DNA from 2 places in the Limosilactobacillus galli genome. Region 2 is predicted to be linked to the other one. Evidence: predicted binding sites of a transcription regulator. Region 2 holds the regulator's gene; the other holds the start of a gene.
The links. The regulator Rex, encoded in region 2, represses fermentation and respiration genes when NADH is low (regulators of the CRP and FNR family bind a similar motif). The targets are predictions, from matches to a motif close to TTGTGAANTANTTCACAA.
Positions count from the first base shown of each region.

Region 1: QOS10_RS06405 (class II fumarate hydratase) is a predicted target of Rex. The motif match lies at 1,944-1,961, and genes of this name have one in related genera.

Region 1 covers NZ_CANCWK010000028.1:5,926-16,365, forward strand. The annotation lists gene QOS10_RS06400 (malolactic enzyme) at 61-1,680, shown strand; gene QOS10_RS06405 (class II fumarate hydratase) at 2,002-3,393, shown strand; gene QOS10_RS06410 (flavocytochrome c) at 3,470-4,864, shown strand; gene QOS10_RS06415 (anion permease) at 4,950-6,371, shown strand; gene QOS10_RS06420 (LysR family transcriptional regulator) at 6,489-7,379, shown strand; gene QOS10_RS06425 (threonine/serine exporter family protein) at 7,462-8,826, shown strand; gene QOS10_RS06430 (uracil-DNA glycosylase) at 8,840-9,505, shown strand; gene QOS10_RS06435 (MFS transporter) at 9,614-10,440, shown strand, end outside.
Region 2 covers NZ_CANCWK010000014.1:2,456-12,895, forward strand. The annotation lists gene groL (chaperonin GroEL) at 1-1,356, opposite strand, end outside; gene groES (co-chaperone GroES) at 1,420-1,704, opposite strand; gene QOS10_RS04380 (redox-sensing transcriptional repressor Rex) at 1,904-2,545, opposite strand; gene QOS10_RS04385 (ABC transporter ATP-binding protein) at 2,782-4,716, shown strand; gene proB (glutamate 5-kinase) at 4,952-5,749, shown strand; gene QOS10_RS04395 (glutamate-5-semialdehyde dehydrogenase) at 5,769-7,013, shown strand; gene proC (pyrroline-5-carboxylate reductase) at 7,040-7,813, shown strand; gene QOS10_RS04405 (hypothetical protein) at 7,967-8,608, shown strand; gene tsaD (tRNA (adenosine(37)-N6)-threonylcarbamoyltransferase complex transferase subunit TsaD) at 8,657-9,688, opposite strand; gene rimI (ribosomal protein S18-alanine N-acetyltransferase) at 9,691-10,260, opposite strand; gene tsaB (tRNA (adenosine(37)-N6)-threonylcarbamoyltransferase complex dimerization subunit type 1 TsaB) at 10,244-10,440, opposite strand, start outside.

The sequences.
Region 1 (10,440 bases), on a different contig from region 2:
TATATCATAATCCGCTCACTATGATGGGGAAGATCAAACAGAAAAGGAAGACGATTATTAATGAATAAGGCAATGGCAATCTTAAATGATCCCTTCAAGAACAAGGGGACCGCATTTACCCAGGAAGAACGGGAACGGCTGGGACTGACAGGAGTACTCCCGCCACGCGTCAAGACGATCGAAGAGCAGGCAGCCGAAACCTACGCCCTCTTTGAAACCAAGACCAGCAACATCGAGAAGCGCCACTTCTTGATGGAGGTTTTCAACACTAACCGGACCCTATTCTTCTACCTGATGGGTCAACACATCACGGAATTCATGCCGATCGTGTATGATCCAGTGATTGCCGAATCAATCGAAAACTACAACGAACGCTACCAACGGCCCCAGGATGCCGTTTACCTCTCCGTCAAGCACCCGGAGCGGATCAAGAAGAGTCTAGCCAACGTTAGCGGTGACCGGGACATCCGCCTGATCGTGGTCACTGACGCCCAGGGAATCCTCGGGATCGGTGACTGGGGTGTTGACGGGGTCGACATCGCCGTTGGGAAGCTGATGGTCTACACGGCGGCAGCCGGGATTAACCCAGCCCAGGTCCTCCCAGTTTCTATCGATGCCGGGACGGATAACCCCAAGCTGCTGGATGACCCGAACTACCTCGGGGAACGTCACCAGCGGATCACCGGCCAGGAATACTTTGACTTTATCGATCGCTTTGTGGATGAAGTGGAAAAGCTCTACCCGAAGAGCCTGCTGCACTTTGAAGACTTTGGCCGGGGAACCGCAGCCCGAATCCTCGACAAGTACCAGGACAAGATCCTGACCTTCAACGATGATATCCAGGGAACGGGAATCATCGCCCTGGCAGGGGTATTGGGTGCCATGAACATCTCCAAGGAAAAGCTGACCGACCATACTTTCCTGACCTTTGGTGCCGGAACTGCCGGCATGGGGATCGCCAAGATGCTCTATGACGAATTGGTTCGCCAGGGCCTGACTCCAGAAGAAGCCAAGAAGCACTTCTACCTGGTCGACAAGCAGGGCCTGCTCTTCGACGATACTGAGGGTCTGACCGAAAAGCAGAAGCCATTCACCCGCCAGCGGAGCGAATTTGCCAATGCGGACGAACTGACCAACCTGCTGGCGGTGGTTAAGGCCGTTCACCCAACCGTGATGATCGGGACTTCCACCCAGCCGGGGACCTTTGACGAGGCCGTCGTTAAGGAGATGGCGGCCCACACTGACCGGCCGGTGATCTTCCCGCTGTCCAACCCAACCAAGCTGGCGGAGGCCAAGGCCGCTGACCTGCTGAAGTGGACCAACGGCCGGGCCCTGGTCGCAACGGGAATTCCGGTTGCTGACATTACCTACCAGGGAGTGACCTACCAGATCGGGCAGGCCAACAACGCCCTGATCTACCCTGGGGTCGGCTTCGGGGCCCTGGCTGTTCAGGCCAAGCAATTGAACGACAACATGCTGGCCGCCGCTGCCCACGCTCTGAGCGGCTTGGTTGATCCGGACCAGCCGGGGGCCGCTGTCCTGCCGCCGGTTTCCAAGCTGGCTGAATTCTCTCAGCGGGTAGCACAACGGGTCGCTCAATCAGCCATTGACCAAGGACTGACGACGATGACTGACGCTAAAAAGGCTGTTGCCGATGCCAAGTGGGAACCAAAGTACTAATCTATTAAGGGCCTACTGACTAGGCAAAAATCAGCAAATTAGTCTAAAAAGTTTGTGATTCTGATCTTAAAATCGCTAAATCTCAAGGATCCAATTTAATAAATTCTTGAGATTTTTTTATTCAACGGTTTGTGAAAAAATTTCGTTAATAAAATGAAAACGCCTTTACAACGGCTTGCATTCCGCTCGATATAAGTGAAATTTATGGAATGCTAAAGGTTTGACTATGCTGAGCCTGTCGGGTTAGGATAGTGGTGTAAATGATGTGTAACATTTCACAAACAAAGCAACTTTTGATTACATCATTGGAGGCGTCAAAAAATGACAGAATACCGTACTGAAGAAGACACGTTAGGTCCCGTTAAGATTCCTGCTGATGCACTGTGGGGTCCCCAGACTGAACGTAGTCGCAACAACTTCCCAACTGGCCAATACATGCCATTAGCAATTATCCGGGCGCTGCTGAACATCAAGAAGGCCGCCGCCCAAGCCAACATGGAAACGAAGGCCATCTCTGATGAAAAGGGTAACCTGATTGTTAAGGCCATCGACGAACTGCTAGCCTTAAGCGACGAAGACCTGCGTAAGGACTTCCCACTGAAGGTTTACCAAACCGGTTCTGGTACGCAAACCAACATGAACACTAACGAAGTAGTTGCTCACAAGGCTCACCAGATCAACCCGGACATTGAAATTCTGCCAAACGACGATGTTAACAAGGGGCAAAGTTCTAACGATACCTTCCCAACAGCCATGAACGTGGTTGCTTTGGAAGCTGTTAACAAGCTGAAGCCGGCTGTTCAACACCTGATTGATGAATTGAAGATCAAGCAGGACAAGTACTGGAAGACGGTTAAGGTCGGCCGGACCCACCTGCAAGATGCTGTTCCATTGACGTTCGGCCAAGAAGTATCTGGCTACGTTGCGGCCTTAGAGCACGACCTGAACTACATCAAGACGCTTGAACCAACGCTGAACGAACTGGCTATCGGTGGAACTGCCGTTGGTACCGGTCTGAACGCCGCTGAGGGTATGCCAGAAAAAATCGCCGAAAAGCTTTCTGAAGTTTACGGCCTGAACCTGACTGCCAAGAGCAACAAGTTCTACGGCCTGGCTAACCACTCCGGCTTAAACGTTGTCCACGGGGCTTTAAAGACCTTGGCCGCTGATATGTTCAAGATTGCCCAGGACATCCGGTTCCTCGCTTCTGGTCCGCGGGCTGGTTACGATGAATTGAACATTCCGGCTAACGAACCTGGTTCTTCCATCATGCCTGGTAAGGTTAACCCAACCCAAGCAGAAGCCGTTACAATGGCTGCCCTGCGGGTCTTCGGTAACGATACTGTCGTTACGATGGCATCATCCCAAGGTAACTTCGAAATGAACGTTTATAAGCCAGTCATGATCGACGCCTTCCTTGAATCCGCCGACCTGCTGACGGGGACGATCACCGGCTTCACTGACCGTTGCGTCAAGGGTCTGACCGTCAACGAAAAGCGGATGGCAGAACTGGTTGACAACTCCCTGATGACAGTTACGGCATTGTCACCACACATTGGTTACCACGACAGCGCCAAGATTGCGCAAGCCGCAGATAAGGCTGGCAGCACGCTGAAGGAAGCTGCTCTTAAGTCTGGTAAGGTCACTGAAGAACAATACGATGAGTGGATGGACATGTTGAAGATGACCAACGCTGATCGCAAGGACAAGTAATTAAATGGTAATCGGGAGCAGGCGCATATCGGCTGCCTCTTTGCCTGGTTAAGCAAACGAAAAGGAGCACATTATAATGGCAGAAAAATTTCAACCATTATCCGTAAGTAAGCTGGAAGACAGTTACGATGCCGTCATCATCGGTTCTGGTGGTACCGGTCTGTCCGCCGCCATTCAAGCCCACGAATTGGGGTTAAAGGTGGCCGTATTTGAAAAGGAAGAAGAGTTGGGTGGAAACACCAACCGGGCTTCCTCAGGAATGAACGCCGCTGAGACCAACGTGCAATTAAAGCACGGGGTTATTGACAACGTTGCTGACTTCTACCGGGAAACTTACAAGGACGGGGGCCGGCTGAACGATAAGGACATGCTGGGCTACTTCGTCTACCACACTGCCCCAGCGATTGACTGGCTGGCTGACCACGGGATTAAGCTCGATGACATCACTGTTACTGGTGGGATGTCCAAGAAGCGGACTCACCGGCCAGCAAGCATGGCCCCAATTGGCGGCTTTCTGGTTAAGAGCCTGTTGGACGTTGTTGCTAAGGAAGACATTCCGGTATTCAACGACACCAAGGTTACGAGCCTGTTTCAAGATGACGAAGGCCGGATCAACGGGGTTAAGATCAACGCCAACGGCCTGATCAAGGCGATCGATGCCAAGGCCGTGATCCTGGCTACCGGTGGTTTCGGTGCCTCCAAGGAGTACATCGAACGCTTCCGTCCCGACCTCAAGGACTACAAGACCACGAACCAACCGGGAGCAACCGGTGACGGTCTGAAGTTAGCGGAAAACGTCGGTGCCGAACTGATGCAGATGAATCTGGTTCAGGTTCACCCAACGGTTCAACAGGATCACCCGCACGTCTACCTGATTGGTGAAGCCGTTCGTGGTGAAGGGGCTATTCTGGTTAACGCTCAAGGGAAGCGGTTCATCAACGAACTGAACACCCGGAAGATCGTTTCCAACAGCATCACGGCCCTGCCAGAACACAGTGCCTACCTGATCTTTGACCAAGGAATCCGTGACCGGGCGAAGGCCATCGAGTTCTACGACAAGGTTGGCTTGGTTGTTCATGGTGACACCATTGAAGACCTGGCTAAGAAGTTGAAGATGGACCCAGAGACGCTGGCTCAGACAGTGACGACCTGGAACGAGGCCGTTGAGAGCCACAACGACCAAGAATTCGGCCGGACGACCGGGATGGATCGGGGCATCGAAAAGCCAGGCTTCTTCGCCATCCACATCGCCCCAGCTATCCACTACACGATGGGTGGAATTCACATCACGCCGAAGACCCAGGTCCTTGATGGTAACGGGGATGTAATCCGTGGCCTGTTCGCTGCCGGTGAAGTTGCCGGTGGTCTGCACGGGAACAACCGGGTCGGCGGTAACTCCATCGCCGAGACAGTGGTTTTTGGCCGTCAAGCCGGTCAACAGGTCACCCTGTACGTTCGTAAGCAAAAGTAATTGGCATTAACTGGTCGGCATATTCCCGACCGTCTTGCCTTGCAATTATTTATCAACGATGAGACATAAGAGGAATTATTGAAAGATGAAAAAATTAGAACACGTCAACTATCGTGGCTTCATCTTGCCAGTCGTAGTGGGATTAATTCTCTGGCTGATGACGCCAATTAAACCGGCGGCAGTTCCAGTTGCCGGCTGGCATATGTTTGCCCTGTTTGTGGGGACCATTATTGCCTGCATTACCCGGCCGCTGCCAATCGGTGGGGTTTCAATTGTCGCTTTTGCCTTAACCGTTCTTACCAAGACGGTACCAATGGACAAGGCAATCGTCGGTTTCGGGAATGCTTCTATTTGGATGATCGCGATGGCCTTCTTCATCGCCCGGGGATTCATCAAGACCGGTCTTGGTCGGCGGATCGCCCTTAACTTTGTGAAGGCCTTTGGTAAGCGGACCCTGGGTCTAGCCTACTCCTTAATCGGTGTTGACCTGATCCTGGCTCCGGCCACGCCAAGTAACACGGCCCGTGCCGGTGGGGTGCTGTACCCAATCATTGAGTCCCTTTCCCAATCCTTTGGTTCTGACCCGAAGAATGGGACCCAACGCAAGATCGGTTCATTCCTGATCTTCGCCGAATACCATGGTGACATGATCACCGCGGCAATGTTCATGACCGCGATGGCCGCTAACCCGCTGGTTCAAACCCTGGCTAAGGGCAGCGGTGTTAACATCACCTGGATGGGCTGGTTCCTGGCCGCTCTGGTCCCAGGGATCATCTCATTGATTGTTGTTCCATGGCTGATCTACAAGATGTATCCGCCTGAGATCAAGGAAACGCCAAATGCTAAGCAATGGGCGGAAAAAGAACTCAGCGAAATGGGCCCAATGAGTCTGGCCGAAAAGATCATGGCCGTGATCTTCATCTTAGCCCTGATCTTGTGGATGACCGGAAGCTTTATTGGTATCGATGCTACCCTGGCCGCCTTCATCGCCTTGGCACTCCTGCTCTTAACTGGGGTGCTGAGCTGGCAGGATGTCCTGCACGAAACTGGTGCTTGGAACACCCTGACTTGGTTCTCCGTGCTGGTTATGATGGCCGGCTCACTGACTAGCCTGGGCTTCATTCCTTGGTTGAGTAAGGCTATCGGTAGTTCACTGCACGGGATGAATTGGGTCCTCGTATTGATTATCCTGATTGTCGTCTACTTCTACAGTCACTACCTGTTCGCCAGTTCAACGGCCCACGTTACAGCGATGTACAGTGCTTTCTTAGCCGTTGCCATCTCTGCCAACGTACCACCAATGCTGGCGGCCCTCTTACTTGGGTTCTTCGGTAACCTGATGGCATCCACGACCCACTACGCTTCTGGTCCGGCACCAGTCCTCTTCGGTTCTGGTTACGTTCCACAGTCCAAGTGGTGGACACTGAACTTCGTCTTGGGGATCTTCTACCTGGTCGTTTGGATCGGGATCGGCAGTCTCTGGATGAAGGTTATCGGCATATGGTAATAAACTAACGAGTCTGATTAGCAAATTTGCTTTGCTGATCAGGCTCTTTTTGTTTTCCTAAGTAAATAGTTGCTATAATAGCTACTGTTACTAAAATCTGCCGATGGAGGAATTTGAATGAACACGCGAGATCTACAATATTTTGTCGCCCTGGTAAAGTTTAAAAACTACACCCAGGTTGCCAAGCAATTCCAGGTGTCCCAACCCACCATTACCCAGGCGATTCAGCGGCTCGAGCGCGAATTTGGGGCCCAGCTGGTCCGCAAAGACCGGGTGCACAGAGATGAGATGATCACCCGCAGCGGCCGCCTGCTCTATGAAAACGCCCAGCTGATCAACGAGAAGATCGAGCTGACCCACAAGGAGATCCGGCGGGCCAACCAGAAGCAGATCCGTTTTGGAATGCCGCCGATCATCGGCCGGCTCTACATTTCAAAGATTGTCAGCGAATTTTCCAAGGACCTCCTGTCGCGGCTGAAGATCACCTCGGTGGGGTCCCACGAATTATTGAGTCAGGTCCGCAACGGCAAGATTGATATCGCCCTGCTGGGGTCGACCGCCCCGATCAACGAGCCCGGAGTATATGCGGACCTGATCTCGGGCCGGCGTTTTGGGGTCATTGTTAGCACCAATAACCTCCTGGCTAAGCGGGACGAGGTCAGCTTTAAGGAACTGGCGGGAGAACGTTTCATCAGCTTTGACCAGCAGTACGTCCACCAGGCCGCCTTTCGTGCTTATTGTACCTATGCCCAGATCAACCCAACCGTCGCTATGTACCGGATTCCCGATATCTCCTGGATCAAGGAATTGGTTCGCCAGAATATTGGGATTAGCTTGATGGCGAGGGATGCCGTGGCGAATAACGAACCCGGCATCAAATTCGTTGAGATTACCGATCCGCTGCCGGAACGTTTCTACATTTCAGTGGCGACCCGGGAAGGCTACGTCCTGAGTCCTGATGAGCAGGATTTCATCGACCGCTTACGCAGGCTGCACGTGGAAAATTAGGGCAGCCGTTGGCAGAGGGCGTATAATAATTAATGATATTTTGACAAACTTGATTAATTGATTTTGGGGGACATTAAAAGTCATGAGCAAAGACGATGAACTGATGTCGGAATTCGAACCGGCGCGGCACCTATCCGCAAAACACCACATGGCTATTCCGTGGCAGGATTTCTTCACCAACGATAACTTTACGCCGGCGAGTGAGGCCAACCTGGTTGAGCGGGCGGCAATTGTCGGCCGCATCGGGCTGATGATGCTTTCCTATGGAACCGGGGCCTGGCGGGTGCGGGACTCGATGAATATCGTGGCCCGGAAGCTCAAGATGACCTGCACGGTTGATATTGGCCTGGTGTCGCTCGAGTACACCTGCATGGATGCCCATCATAGCTACACGCAGGCGATTTCGCTCCCCAGCACCGGGGTCAACACGACCAAGCTGGCTAAGATGGAACGCTTCATCGATGACTTCAACGACCACGGGGATGAGATGACGATCGGTGAAATCCATGCCCACCTGGAGAAGATCGCTCACTCAAAGGGCAATTACGCTCCGTACCAGGTCGGGCTGGCCGCGGCCCTAGCCTGCAGCGCCTTCGTTTTCCTGCTCGGCGGTGGCCCGATTGAGATGATCTGCAGCTTCATCGGCGCCGGGCTGGGTAACTTTGTCCGGCGGAAACTGATTGACCGCCACATCACCCTGTTTGCCTGCATTGCCGTGGCAGTCGCGGTGGCTTGCCTGACCTACCTGCTGTCGCTCAGCGTCTTGCAGCTGGCCCTTCACGTCAGCTCACGGCACGAAGCGGGTTACATCGGGGCAATGCTCTTCATCATTCCGGGATTCCCGTTCATCACCAGCGGCCTGGACATCTCCAAGCTGGACATGCGTTCGGGCCTGGAGCGGATGACCTACGCGGTTGCCATCATCCTGGTGGCAACGCTGGTTGGCTGGATCGTGGCGTTGGCAGTGAACCTGCGGCCGGAAAACTTCGCTGCTTTGCCGCTGTCGACCATGGCAATGCTGCTGTTACGGATTCCCGCCAGCTTCTGCGGGGTCTTCGGCTTCTCAATCATGTTCAACAGTACGCCGCGAATGGCGGCCATTGCGGGCCTGATCGGGGCGGTAGCCAACACGACCCGGCTGGAACTGGTTGACCTGACGTCGATCCCAGCGGGGGCCGCGGCCTTCATCGGGGCCCTGGTAGCCGGCCTGCTGGCGGCAGTGGCCAAGCGGAAGGTGCGTTTCCCACAGATTTCCATCACCGTTCCTTCGATTGTTATCATGGTGCCGGGGCTATACCTGTACCGGGGAATGTACAACCTCGGTCTGACCTCCATCAGTGTGGGAGCCCTCTGGATCACCAAGGCCCTGCTGATCGTGGTCTTCCTGCCGCTGGGGCTGATCGCGGCCCGGATCCTGACCGATACCAAGTGGCGGCATAACGGCTGACGGGGGTGCGGCGATGATTATCGAGTATCCCACCGACCTGTTGGCAGACGTCAAGAAAGCAACGGCGGGCCGTCGTTTAACGGGGTTTACTCCCGGGCAGGGGCCTCGTCATCCGGAACTGATGCTGATCGGGGAGGCGCCCGGGCGGCACGAGGAACAGGTCAATATTCCCTTTTCGGGAGCGTCAGGCCAGGAATTGATGAAACTGGTCGAATCGATTGGCTACTCCCGGCAAACCGTCTACATCACCAGTGTTGTCCGCCAGCGCCCGTACTCGATCAAGCGAGTACGGGATAAAAAGACGGGGCAGGTTGTTGAGAAGACCCCGAACCGGACCCCGACCAAGGGGGAGGTGCGGGCCTTCGCACCGCTCTTCGACTGGGAGCTGCACTACGTTGATCCGCAGGTGCTGGTGCCGCTGGGCAATACGGCCCTCCAGCGCCTGCTCGGTCCTCAGGCTAATATTGGCCAGCTGCACGGCCAGGCGATCACGTCGGCAATTCAGGAGGCGGACCCGGCCGGGAAGGGATACCGGTGGAGCAAGCGCCAGTATCGGCTCTTTCCGATGTACCACCCGGCGGCCATTCTCTACGCTCGGCGTCTCCAGCCCACCGTTGAGGCCGACTGGCAACGCCTGGGGCAGTTCATGCATAATTTGCATCGTCAAGAAAACAAATAAGGCAATATACTTTTGGCCGTTTTGCCGGTATAATATAGAAATAGATTCGGAAACTTCTTGCTTGCAAGGAGTTTTTTTAGTTCTGTGGATAAATGGGAGGATGAGTTTTTGTTAGAAAATCAACGTCGGACAATTGTGACGGGAGCCCTGCTGCTGTCCAACATCATGGCGGGAATGGACGGGACGATCGTCAATACCGCCCTGCCAGCGATTACCAGCGACCTGCACGCCCTGCAGTACATGGGCTGGATCGTGGCCACCTTCCTGCTGGGAATGGCGGTGGCCACCCCGCTGTGGAGCAAGTTTGGTGAGCACAAGGGAAACAAGGTGGCCTATATCTGCGCCACGACCATGTTCATGGTGGGAGCCATCTTTCAGGGCCTGGCACCCAACATTTTGTGGTTCATCATTGCCCGGACTGTGATGGGGATTGGGGCCGGGGGGATGAACACGATCCCCTTCATCGTCTTTGCGGAGATTTACGAGAACCTCCGCAAGCGGGCCGAGGTCCTGGGGATCTCCAGCGCCTGCTTCGGGACAGCTTCGATCATTGGGCCCCTGCTCGGTGGGTGGCTGGTTGATACCTGGAGCTGGCACTGGGTTTTCTACGTTAACGTCCCGATTGCCATCATCGCGATTACGATCATTGCGATCTTCTACAAAAACTCGGGCCAGCAGGCAGCCGGCAAGCCGGTTGACTACCTCGGCGCGACCCTGCTGGTGACCAGCCTGACCACGATTTTGGTTGCCGTGCAACTGATCGGTTCGGTTTCCTGGCTGGTCGTGGTGGCCCTCTTGGCGATTGGGGTGGCCCTGCTCTGCTGGATGGCGCGGATCGACAGCCGGGCGCCGGACCCGATTGTGCCCAGCCGGCTCTTTAAGAACCGCGAGCTGGTAATCGACTTTTCCCTGTTCGTGATTATCTGGGGGTCCTT
Region 2 (10,440 bases):
AGCGATTTGACGTACAGGTGCTTCCAGGGCGTCCTTAACGATGTTAACACCAGTAGCTTCGTCGCCAGTAGCTTCAACGTCGTCCAGAGCAGGCAGAACGTTAACTAATGCCGTACCACCACCAGGAACGAATCCTTCTTGGACAGCAGCCCGGGTAGCGTTCAGGGCATCTTCAATCCGGTACTTCTTTTCCTTCATTTCAGTTTCGGTAGCAGCACCAACCCGAACAACGGCAACACCGCCAGAAAGCTTTGCCAGACGTTCTTGGAGCTTCTCCTTGTCAAAGTCAGAAGTTGCCTTGGAGATAGCTTGCTTGATTTGGTCAACCCGTTCAGCAATGGCTTCCTTAGCACCGGCACCGTCAACGATCGTGGTGGAGTCCTTCGTAACCGTTACCTTGTTAGCTTGACCAAGTTGTTCAACCGTAGCATCCTTCAGGTTCATGCCCAGGTCGTCAGAAATGACGGTACCACCAGTCAATACGGCGATGTCTTGGAGTTGAGCCTTACGACGGTCACCGAAGCCAGGGGCCTTAACAGCAACCACGTTGAAGGTACCACGAATCTTGTTCAGAACAAGGGTTGGCAGAGCTTCACCAGTGATGTCATCAGCGATGATCAACAGAGCCCGGCCTTCCTGAACAACACTTTGCAGCAATGGCAGAATGTCTTGGATGTTGCTGATCTTCTTGTCAGTGATCAGGATGTATGGGTTGTCGAGGTCGGCTTCCATCTTGTCGTTGTCAGTTACCATGTATTGTGACATGTAACCACGGTCAAAGCTCATCCCTTCAACAACGTCAACACTAGTGTCAACACCACGGGAGTCTTCCAAAGTGATAACCCCATCGTTGCCAACCTTTTCCATAGCGTCGGCGATCAGCTTACCAACTTCCTTGTTGTCAGCAGAAATGGAAGCAATTTGGGCAATGTCATCCTTGGTCTTAACGTCGTGTGACATCTTCTTCAATGCTTCAACAGCGGCCCGGGTAGCCTTGTCGATCCCACGACGGATACCAACGGGGTTAGCACCGGCAGTAACGTTCTTCATCCCGGCGTTAACAATTGCTTGCGTCAAAACAGTGGCAGTCGTCGTACCGTCACCGGCAATGTCGTTGGTCTTGGAAGCAACTTCGGAAACCAGCTTAGCACCCATGTTTTCAAAGTGGTTTTCCAATTCAATGCTCTTAGCAATCGTAACCCCATCGTTAGTGATGGTTGGGTTGCCGTAGCTTTGTTCAAGGACAACGTTGCGACCCTTAGGACCCATCGTCGTCTTAACAGTGTCAGCTAACTTGTCAACACCACGGAGCATTTCGTTCCGTGCATCTTCAGAAAACTTAATTTCCTTTGCCATTTATTGTCACCTCATTAAATGAAAGTAATGATTTTTAACGTTTGATTTCTTAATTGGTTAAGCTTAGTCGATTACCGCAACTAAGTCCTTTTCGTGGACAACCAGGTACTTTTCACCGTTGTATTCCACTTCGTTGCCGGCGTACTTGTCAAAGAGTACCCGGTCACCTTCCTTAACAGCTGGAGTAAGCTTTTGTCCGTTGTCTAAGGTCCGTCCTTCACCAACAGCAATAACCTTTCCAGTAGTTGGCTTTTCCTTCACATTGGAAGCAAGGACAATCCCACCAACCGTCTTTTCTTCTTCAGTCTCAGCCTTAAGAACAACGCGATCTCCTAATGGTTTTAACACGTTAATCCCTCCATCTTGTTAAAATTAGTTTGTCATTTTAGCACTCAGTGTTCCTAAGTGCTAACCACATTTATTACTATAACATCTTTTTACTGAATTGCAACAAGAAAGTTTGACCAACTTTGACTATTTTTTATTCTTCATTTATTTAAAACGAAAACGAGCCGAAAAGGCATGCGTCTTTCTGGCTCATTTATCATTACTTATTATCTTCTGAGTAGTTCTTGATGAAGTAGATCAAGGTCTGCAGTTCGTTTGTCAGATCAATGTTTTGGACCTGAACATCCTTCGGCACGGACAGCCGCACGGGCGTGAAGTTCAGGATCCCCTTCACACCAGCCTCCACCAGCTGGTCGGTGACCTTCTGGGCCTTGTCACCTGGCACCGTCAGGATAACGACATCGATCTGCTGCTCCTTGAGCTGGGTCGTCATCTCTTCAGCTGGATAGATCGGGATACCGCTTTTGACCGTATTGGCGAATTCCGGCTTCGTGTCGAAGGCCGCACTGATCCGCAGGTTAGTGTCCTGGTGGAAGTTGTAGTTCAAAAGGGCGCTCCCCAGACTACCGACACCGACGAGGGCCACGCTGACCAGGGAGTCCTGGTGCAGGATTCCCTTGAAGAACTTCAAGAGGTTGGCAACATCGTAACCGTAACCCCGCTTCCCTAGTTCACCGAAGTAAGAGAAGTCCCGCCGAATAGTGGCGGAGTCGACCTGGACGGCTTCAGATAATTCCGTGGATGAAACCCGCTGCTTGTTGGCGCTCAGCAGCACCGTCAGGTAACGGTAATAGATTGGCAACCGCCGGGCAGTAGCGCGTGGAATCTTTTTGCTTAGCATACATATTCCTCCTAATATTACTTTAACAATTGCTTGTTTTAACGCTCACGCTTATTATTGAGCAAATTATTAATTTCAATTTTTCAATGCTTGTGAAGTTCACATTACAATATATTCTAGCAACTTTACCTGTTTTTGTGAACCAATATACAATAAAAATCTCATTTTTTATAATTTAACCAAAATCTGCTAAAATGGAAAATGATTTAACAACAATTATCAATGAGGTTTCGTTTATGATACTTTTACAAACCAATGACGTCATGCGCCGTTTTGGGGCTGACGTCTTATTTCACAATATTGATCTCCAGATCCAGGACCACGGACGGACGGCCCTCGTCGGTCGGAACGGGGCCGGGAAGACGACCCTACTGAAGATGATCGCTGGGATCACCCAGCCGGATGAGGGAACCATCAGCAAGGTCAAGGACCTGACCATCGGCTACCTGGCCCAGGATCAGGGGCTTGATAGTCAAAATAACATCTGGGCAGAGCTCGACCTGGTCTTTGCGCCCCTCCACGAGATGGAGAAGGAAATCCACCAGTTAGAGGACCAGCTCGGCGACCTTGATTCAGATAGCGACCAGTACCAGCAAATGCTTAACAAGTATGACCGGCTCCAGGATGAATATAAGAAGCAAGGCGGCTTTGAATACGAATCCCGGATGCGGGGAATCCTGCACGGCTTCGGCTTTGGTGAGGAATACTACGACACCCCCGTCGATGCCCTCTCCGGTGGTCAGAAAACTAAGCTGGCGCTCGCCAAGATCCTTCTGCAGGAACCCAACCTCTTGATCCTAGACGAACCGACCAACCACCTCGACATGAACGTCCTGGCCTGGCTCGAAGACTACCTCAAGAGTTACCGGGGCGCCCTGCTCGTTGTCTCCCACGACCGTTACTTCCTCGACCACGTCGTCAAGGATGTCTATGACCTCGACAACCGGACCCTGACCCACTACACAGGCAACTACACCCAGTTCGTTGCCCACAAGCAGGAACGGCTCAAGGCCGAATGGAAGCACTACGACCAGCAACAGAAGAAGATCGCCAAGCTGGAAGACTTTGTCAACCGTAACATCGTCCGGGCCTCGACGACCAAACGTGCCCAAGCCCGGCGCAAGCAGCTGGAGAAGATGGACCGACTGGAGCGGCCCGAAACCGATGACCGGTCCATCCACTTCCAGTTCCACAGTGACAAGGATAGTGGGACCGAGGTGCTCGACGTGGAAAATGCCAAGGTCGGCTATGACGAACAGGTTCTGGCCGGTCCCCTCTCCTTTACCGTCCGCAAGCCCCAACGGATCGGGATCATCGGACCCAACGGGATTGGGAAGTCGACTCTGCTGAAGTCCCTGCTCCACCAGATTCCCCTGGTCAGTGGGACCGTCAAGTTCGGGGCTAACCTCGAGATCGGTTACTACGATCAGGAGCAGCAACAGCTCCACCCTGAAAAGACCGTCCTCGATGAAGTGTGGGATGACCACCCCGAGGTTCCCGAAAAGGACATCCGGTCCCTGCTCGGCAGTTTCCTCTTCGTCGGCGATGACGTCTACAAGCCCGTTCACGACCTCTCTGGTGGTGAAAAAGCCCGGCTGGAATTAACCAAGCTTTCCTTCAAGCCGATCAACTTCCTGATCTTGGATGAACCGACCAACCACCTTGACATTGACAGCCGGGAAGTCCTGGAAAATGCCATCAACGAGTTCACGGGCACGGTCCTCTTCGTTTCACACGACCGTTACTTCATCAACCAGGTGGCTACCGACGTCCTCGATATGCATAAGGATGGAATTACCCACTACGAAGGAAATTACGATGACTTCCTTGCCGAGCAGACAAAACGCCAGTCCAGCATCCCAAGTGATAATACGGACAAGCAGGCAACGCCTTCGACCGGTAAGCAATCTTACCAGCAGAGCAAAGAACAGCAGAAGGCCCGGCGGAAGCTCCAGCGGCAGGTTGACAAGCTGGAACAGGAGATGAGTGAGCTGGAGGACCAGCAGACCCAGCTCCAGGAAAAGATGAGTCAGCCGGAGATCGCTACCGACATTGGTAAGCTCACCGACCTGCAAAAGGACCTTGATGCTACCAAAGATAAGGCCGAAGAAGTCGAGCTCGCCTGGACTGAGGCTGCTGAAAAGCTTGAGGAATTTGACCAGCAGAACTAACCCGACTGGTGCTTGACAAACAATTCACCGTGAAGTTAAACTTAAGGTATGGTCATAGTAGGTCAGTTCAGAGAACGGGGTCACCGGCTGCAAGCCCCGCCGTAAGACCGAATCCAAGCCAGTTTAACCTAACATCTAAATATAATTGATAAAAAGAGTAAAGCACGTCTTTAAACGAGAATGGTAACGCCGTAACGGGTGTCTCGATTAAAGACGTGCTTTTGTTTAAGGAGGGATCTGCGTTATGGCAGCAAAGAAACAACGAATTGTCGTCAAGGTCGGGACCAGTAGTCTGATCCTCCCCAACGGGCAAACCAACCTGCACGCAATCGATAGGTTGGCATTTACCCTAGCCACGCTTAACCACCAAGGCTACGAGATGGTGCTCGTTTCATCCGGGGCCATGGGGGTCGGCCTGGCGAGTTTAGGGTTGAAGAAACGGCCGAGTGAGATTGCCAAGCAACAGGCACTGGCAGCCATCGGGCAGACCGAACTGATGCGGATCTACTCCCAGCGCTTTCTCGACTACCAGACCAAGGTCGGCCAGCTCCTCTTAACCCGGGACGTCCTGCACTTCCCGGTCAGCCGTCAGCACGTTCTCAACACCATCACCACCCTACTGGCAGATGGCGTTGTCCCGATCATTAACGAAAACGACCCCGTCTCGGTTGACGAATTAGACCACCACACCACCTTCAGTGACAACGATGAGCTATCCGCCCTGGTGGCTACCCGGATCCACGCTGACCTGCTCGTGGTCCTCTCCGACATCGACGCCTTCTATGATAAGGACCCCCACAAGTTCCCGGATGCCCAGCCGATTCGCCGGGTTGCCGAAATGACCCCTGAATTAGAGGCCGCCGCCAGCGGGTCCAGTACCCGTTTCGGTACCGGGGGAATGGTCACCAAGCTCCACGCCGCCACCACGGTGATGAAGGCCCATCAGAAGATGATCCTCTGCAACGGTGCCGACCCCAAGATCATCTTCCGGATCATTAACGGTGAGGAAGTTGGTACCCAGTTTGGTAAGTAATATATAAGGAGGAAACACTATGAATGAAGCATTAATCAAGATCGGTCAACGGGCCCAAACTGCTGCGGACCAGGTTGCCCTACTCGACACCACCACTAAGAATCAGGCGCTGGTCGCCATGGCCGACGCCTTAGAAGCTCACCAGAAAGACATTGTCAACGCCAACAAGGCAGACCTCGCGAATGCGGTGGACATGCCAAAGAAATTCACTGACCGCCTGATGGTCGATCAACAACGAATCACCGACATGGCCAACGGGCTGCGGGCCATTGCTAACCTGGCCGACCCGACCGCCCGGATCGACCGGGGCTGGATCAACGCCGACAGGCTTCAGATCCTGCAACGACGGGTTCCGTTGGGCGTCATCGGCATCATCTTCGAAGCCCGGCCAAACGTCACCGTCGATGCCACTGGCCTGACCTTCAAGAGTGGCAATGCGGTGATCCTCCGCGGGGGGAAGGAAGCCATTCGAACCAACACCACGCTTGCCGACGTCCTGCGGTCCGCACTAGAGGAGCAAGGGCTACCGGCCGATGCCGTTCAACTAATCAGGGACACCAGTCATGAGCTCGCCCAGGAGATGATGAACCTCACGGACTACATCGACGTCCTCATCCCCCGAGGTGGCCAGGGCCTCATCCAACGGGTTGTCAAGACGGCCACCGTCCCGGTAATCGAGACCGGGGCCGGCAATTGCCACGTCTATATTGACAAGGATGCCGACCTCAAGATGGCTACCGACATCACCGTCAACGCCAAGGTCCAGCGGCCGTCCGTCTGCAACGCGGCCGAAAAGCTCCTGATTCATCAGGACGTGGCGGCCAAGTACCTGCCAACCATTGCCCAGGCTCTAATCGATCACGGCGTTCAGCTCCGGGGAGATGACCGGGCCCGAGCAATCGTGCCGCAGATTCAGGCCGCAACCACGGAAGATTGGGATACCGAGTACAACGACCTGATCATGGCGGTCAGGGTGGTTGACTCCCTCGATGATGCCATCCACCACATCAACCATCACAGTACTCACCACTCTGAGGTCATCATCACCGATAACATTGAGCGCGGCCGGGCCTTCCAGCAACGGATCAATTCCGCCTGCGTCTACGTCAACGCCTCCACCCGGTTTACCGATGGCGGGATCTTCGGCTTCGGCGCCGAGATCGGCATCAGCACGCAAAAGCTGCACGCCCGCGGACCGATGGGACTCGATCAGTTGACAACAATTAAGTACGAGATCACCGGTAACGGTCAGGTCCGTCACTAGGATTTATAAACAAGGAGGAAACTAATATGAAAATTACAGTTGTAGGTGTCGGCAGCATGGGCGGCGCTATCATTAAGGGACTTGCTAGCAGCAGTGCTGATGAGGTCAGCGGCCTTAACCCCACCAATCCCCGGGTCAGCAGGCTGGCGGACTACCTCCACTTCAAGCTGTTCAACACGGCTAGTGAGGTCGTTGAATATCAGCCAGATGTTGTAATCCTGACCACCCCGGCCAACATCACCGTGGCGGTTGCCAAGGAACTCGACGGGCTGCAACCGAATACGATCATCATCTCGGCAGCCGCCGGGGTTCGGCAATGCGAGCTCAAGGCGGTCCTACCAAATAATCCGGTGGTGACAATAATTCCCAACACCCCGGTTGCCGTCAACGATGGGACGATTGGCCTGGCCCTCCCCGCCGATGTTACGGGCGCTACCAGAGACAACATCATTTACGTTCTCAACCAGCTTGGCGACATCATCACGGTCAGTGAAGACCAGCTTGACATTGTGGGCGTCATTGGCGGTTGTGGTCCCGCCTTTGTTGATATCTTCATGGATGCCATGAGTGACGCGGCCGTCAAGCACGGTCTCGACCGCCAGACCGCTTACCAACTGATTGCTAGCATGGTCAAGGGAACCGGGGCCCTGGCTTACGACACCGAGAAGAGTCCATCTGCCCTTCGTGACGAGGTAACCTCCCCGGCTGGCACGACGATCAAGGGAGTCGAAGCCCTGGAGAAGCACGGTTTCCGCTTTGGCGTAATCGATGCAGTAAACAAAGCCAACGGCGAAGACTAAATCATATTAAATTATATACCAGAAAGGGTAGCGACACTGTGTTGCTACCCTTTCTTTAACCTATTATGACTTTCTTTACCACCGTAATCGTTAACCCCATGTTATAATTTAAACAGTAAGTAAGCGGATTCAAAATCATTAAGGAGAAGGAAGATGAGAAGAAAAAATCACCGCCGCCGTTGGGGATGGTGGCTAATCGGTACTCTGGCCGTCCTCACCCTGGTCTTGGGAACATGGGGTGTCATGCGATCAAGCACCAACAGTGAAGACGTGGCCGAACCAAAGACCGCCGCTCCCAAGAAAGCCAAGAAGAAAACTACCGATAAGAAAGATAAAAGGAGCGCCGACCGTGCCGAAAAGGCGAATACCAAGTCTGCGGATCCCGGTACGTCGCCAGCAACCAATACCCAAGGGAACCCGGGGACCCCTGCTGATAGTACTGACAATCCGTCAACTGGTTCTATCACCACGACCACTCCTGATCAGGGGACAACGAACGGCAACACTGAGAACCAGGCCGATAATGATTTGTCCTACGATGACCCTGCCAGCACGGCCACCGGAACCACGGTGGGCGCCGAGCTCAATTACCTGGTGGCCAACAAGCTGGCCGGCCAGTACACGGAATACCAGGACGTTGCTGCCTTCAACAGCGGCCTCGCCAGCGTTCAGGCGCGCAATAATCAGCTGATGGCCCAATCAACGACGTGGGCCGACCGCAACCTGGCCACCAAGATCAACGGGACCATTGAGCGGATGCGGGCCGATCCGGAAAATACAAAGAAGCCGTCATGAAATCACCCTATGAAGTGAACCCATGACGGCTTTTTAAGTATCAATTAATTATTCGACTTCCATCCGCTTGAACATCAGGCTCGGTACCGCGTTAAGGTCCCAGCCGCCCCGATCGCCATTCTGGTAGTCAATGTAACCGGCGGCGCCGATCATGGCGGCATTGTCACCACACAACTTCAGTGGCGCCTGAAGCATCCCCACTTCTGGATGGTACTTGGTCATATCGTGGTCCAACCGGGTCCGCAGGCCGTGGTTGGCGGCAACCCCACCAGCCAGAATCAGTTGCTTAACTGGGTAACGATCCAGGGCCCGCATTGTCTTCTCCGCCAGGACGTCAACAACGCTCTGTTGGAAGCTGGCTGCCAGGTCATACTTGTCCAGCTTCTCCCCCCGCTGGTCGGCATTGTGAACAGTGTTGATGAAGGCACTCTTCAGCCCACTAAAACTGAAGTCGTAGTTGGCCTCCTTCTCCATGGCGCGGGGGAACTTAAAGGTATCGTGACCCTTCGCTGCCCACTCGTCGATCGTCTTACCAGCCGGGTAGTTGACCCCTAAAACTCGACCGATCTTGTCGTAGGCTTCACCAGCCGCGTCGTCCCGGGTCTCACCGATGATTTCATACTCGTGTTCCTTTGGCATGTAGACCAACTCGGTGTGGCCGCCGGAAACCAACAGGGCCATCTGCGGATACATGAACTCGCCGACGTAGCGGGCCGCGTACAGGTGGCCCGCCATATGGTTGACCGGAACCAGTGGTAAGTGATGGGCCCAGGCGATGACCTTGGCTGCGGTTACCCCAACTAGTAGGGAACCGACAAGGCCTGGGCCGTAGGTGACGGCCACGGCCGCGATGTCATCATAACCAACCCCGGATTCATCCAGGGCCTGGTCCACACACCGGGTAATCCATTCAATGTGGTGCCGACTGGCCACTTCGGGGACGACCCCACCAAAACGCTGGTGGCTGTCAATCTGGGTGGCCACCACGTTGCTAAGGATCTTGGTGCCGTTTTCGACCACGGCCACACTGGTTTCATCACAACTGGTTTCAAACGCTAAAATGAGCGTACGTTCTGCCATAACTATTTCTGCTCTCCTTTATTTAATAGGTCCGCCGCCATGTCGATTGCATCCTCGTGATTATCGAGGTAGTAGCGGTGTTTTATCTCCCGTTCCCGGAAGCCAAGATGTTCATATAATTTTCGGGCCACCAGGTTATGGACCCGGACCTCCAGACTGACCGACCGCAACTGGGTATGACGGGCATAATTAAGGGCGGTACTAATCAGATAGGTGCCAATCCCCTTCTTCTGATAGCCGGGGGTGATCCCAATATTGGTAATATGCAGGTCGAGCTGGTACCAATCGACGGCCATCCCGATAAAGCCGACAACCTGACCATCATCGACGATCACCAGGTAGAGACGGTCGTGGGGCCGCCGCAGTTCAATCTGAAAGGCCGCATAGCTCCATGGTGCGTCACCATAGATGGCCCGCTCAATGTCTACCATTGCCTTGATGTCCTGCTCTGTTGCCATCCGCACCACATATTGGTGGCGCTTGATCATCACGACACGGCGCGCAAAATCAAGCAGCGGCCACTTGCGGCCATTGATGTTGATCCGGCACCAACTCTTAAACTTCTCGAACATAGTTCTTTCTGGTAACTCCGGGGTGCAGCTTCTGCCAGTTGGCTTCCGCCTCGGTAATCCGCAGATAGTGCGGTACGAATGGGTCAATTTCCTTGACCGCTGGCCGCTTTTCACCCGCCAAGGCCAGCTGATAAGTCGAAGGAATCCCATAGGCCCGTGGTGCCAAAGTAACATTGTCCG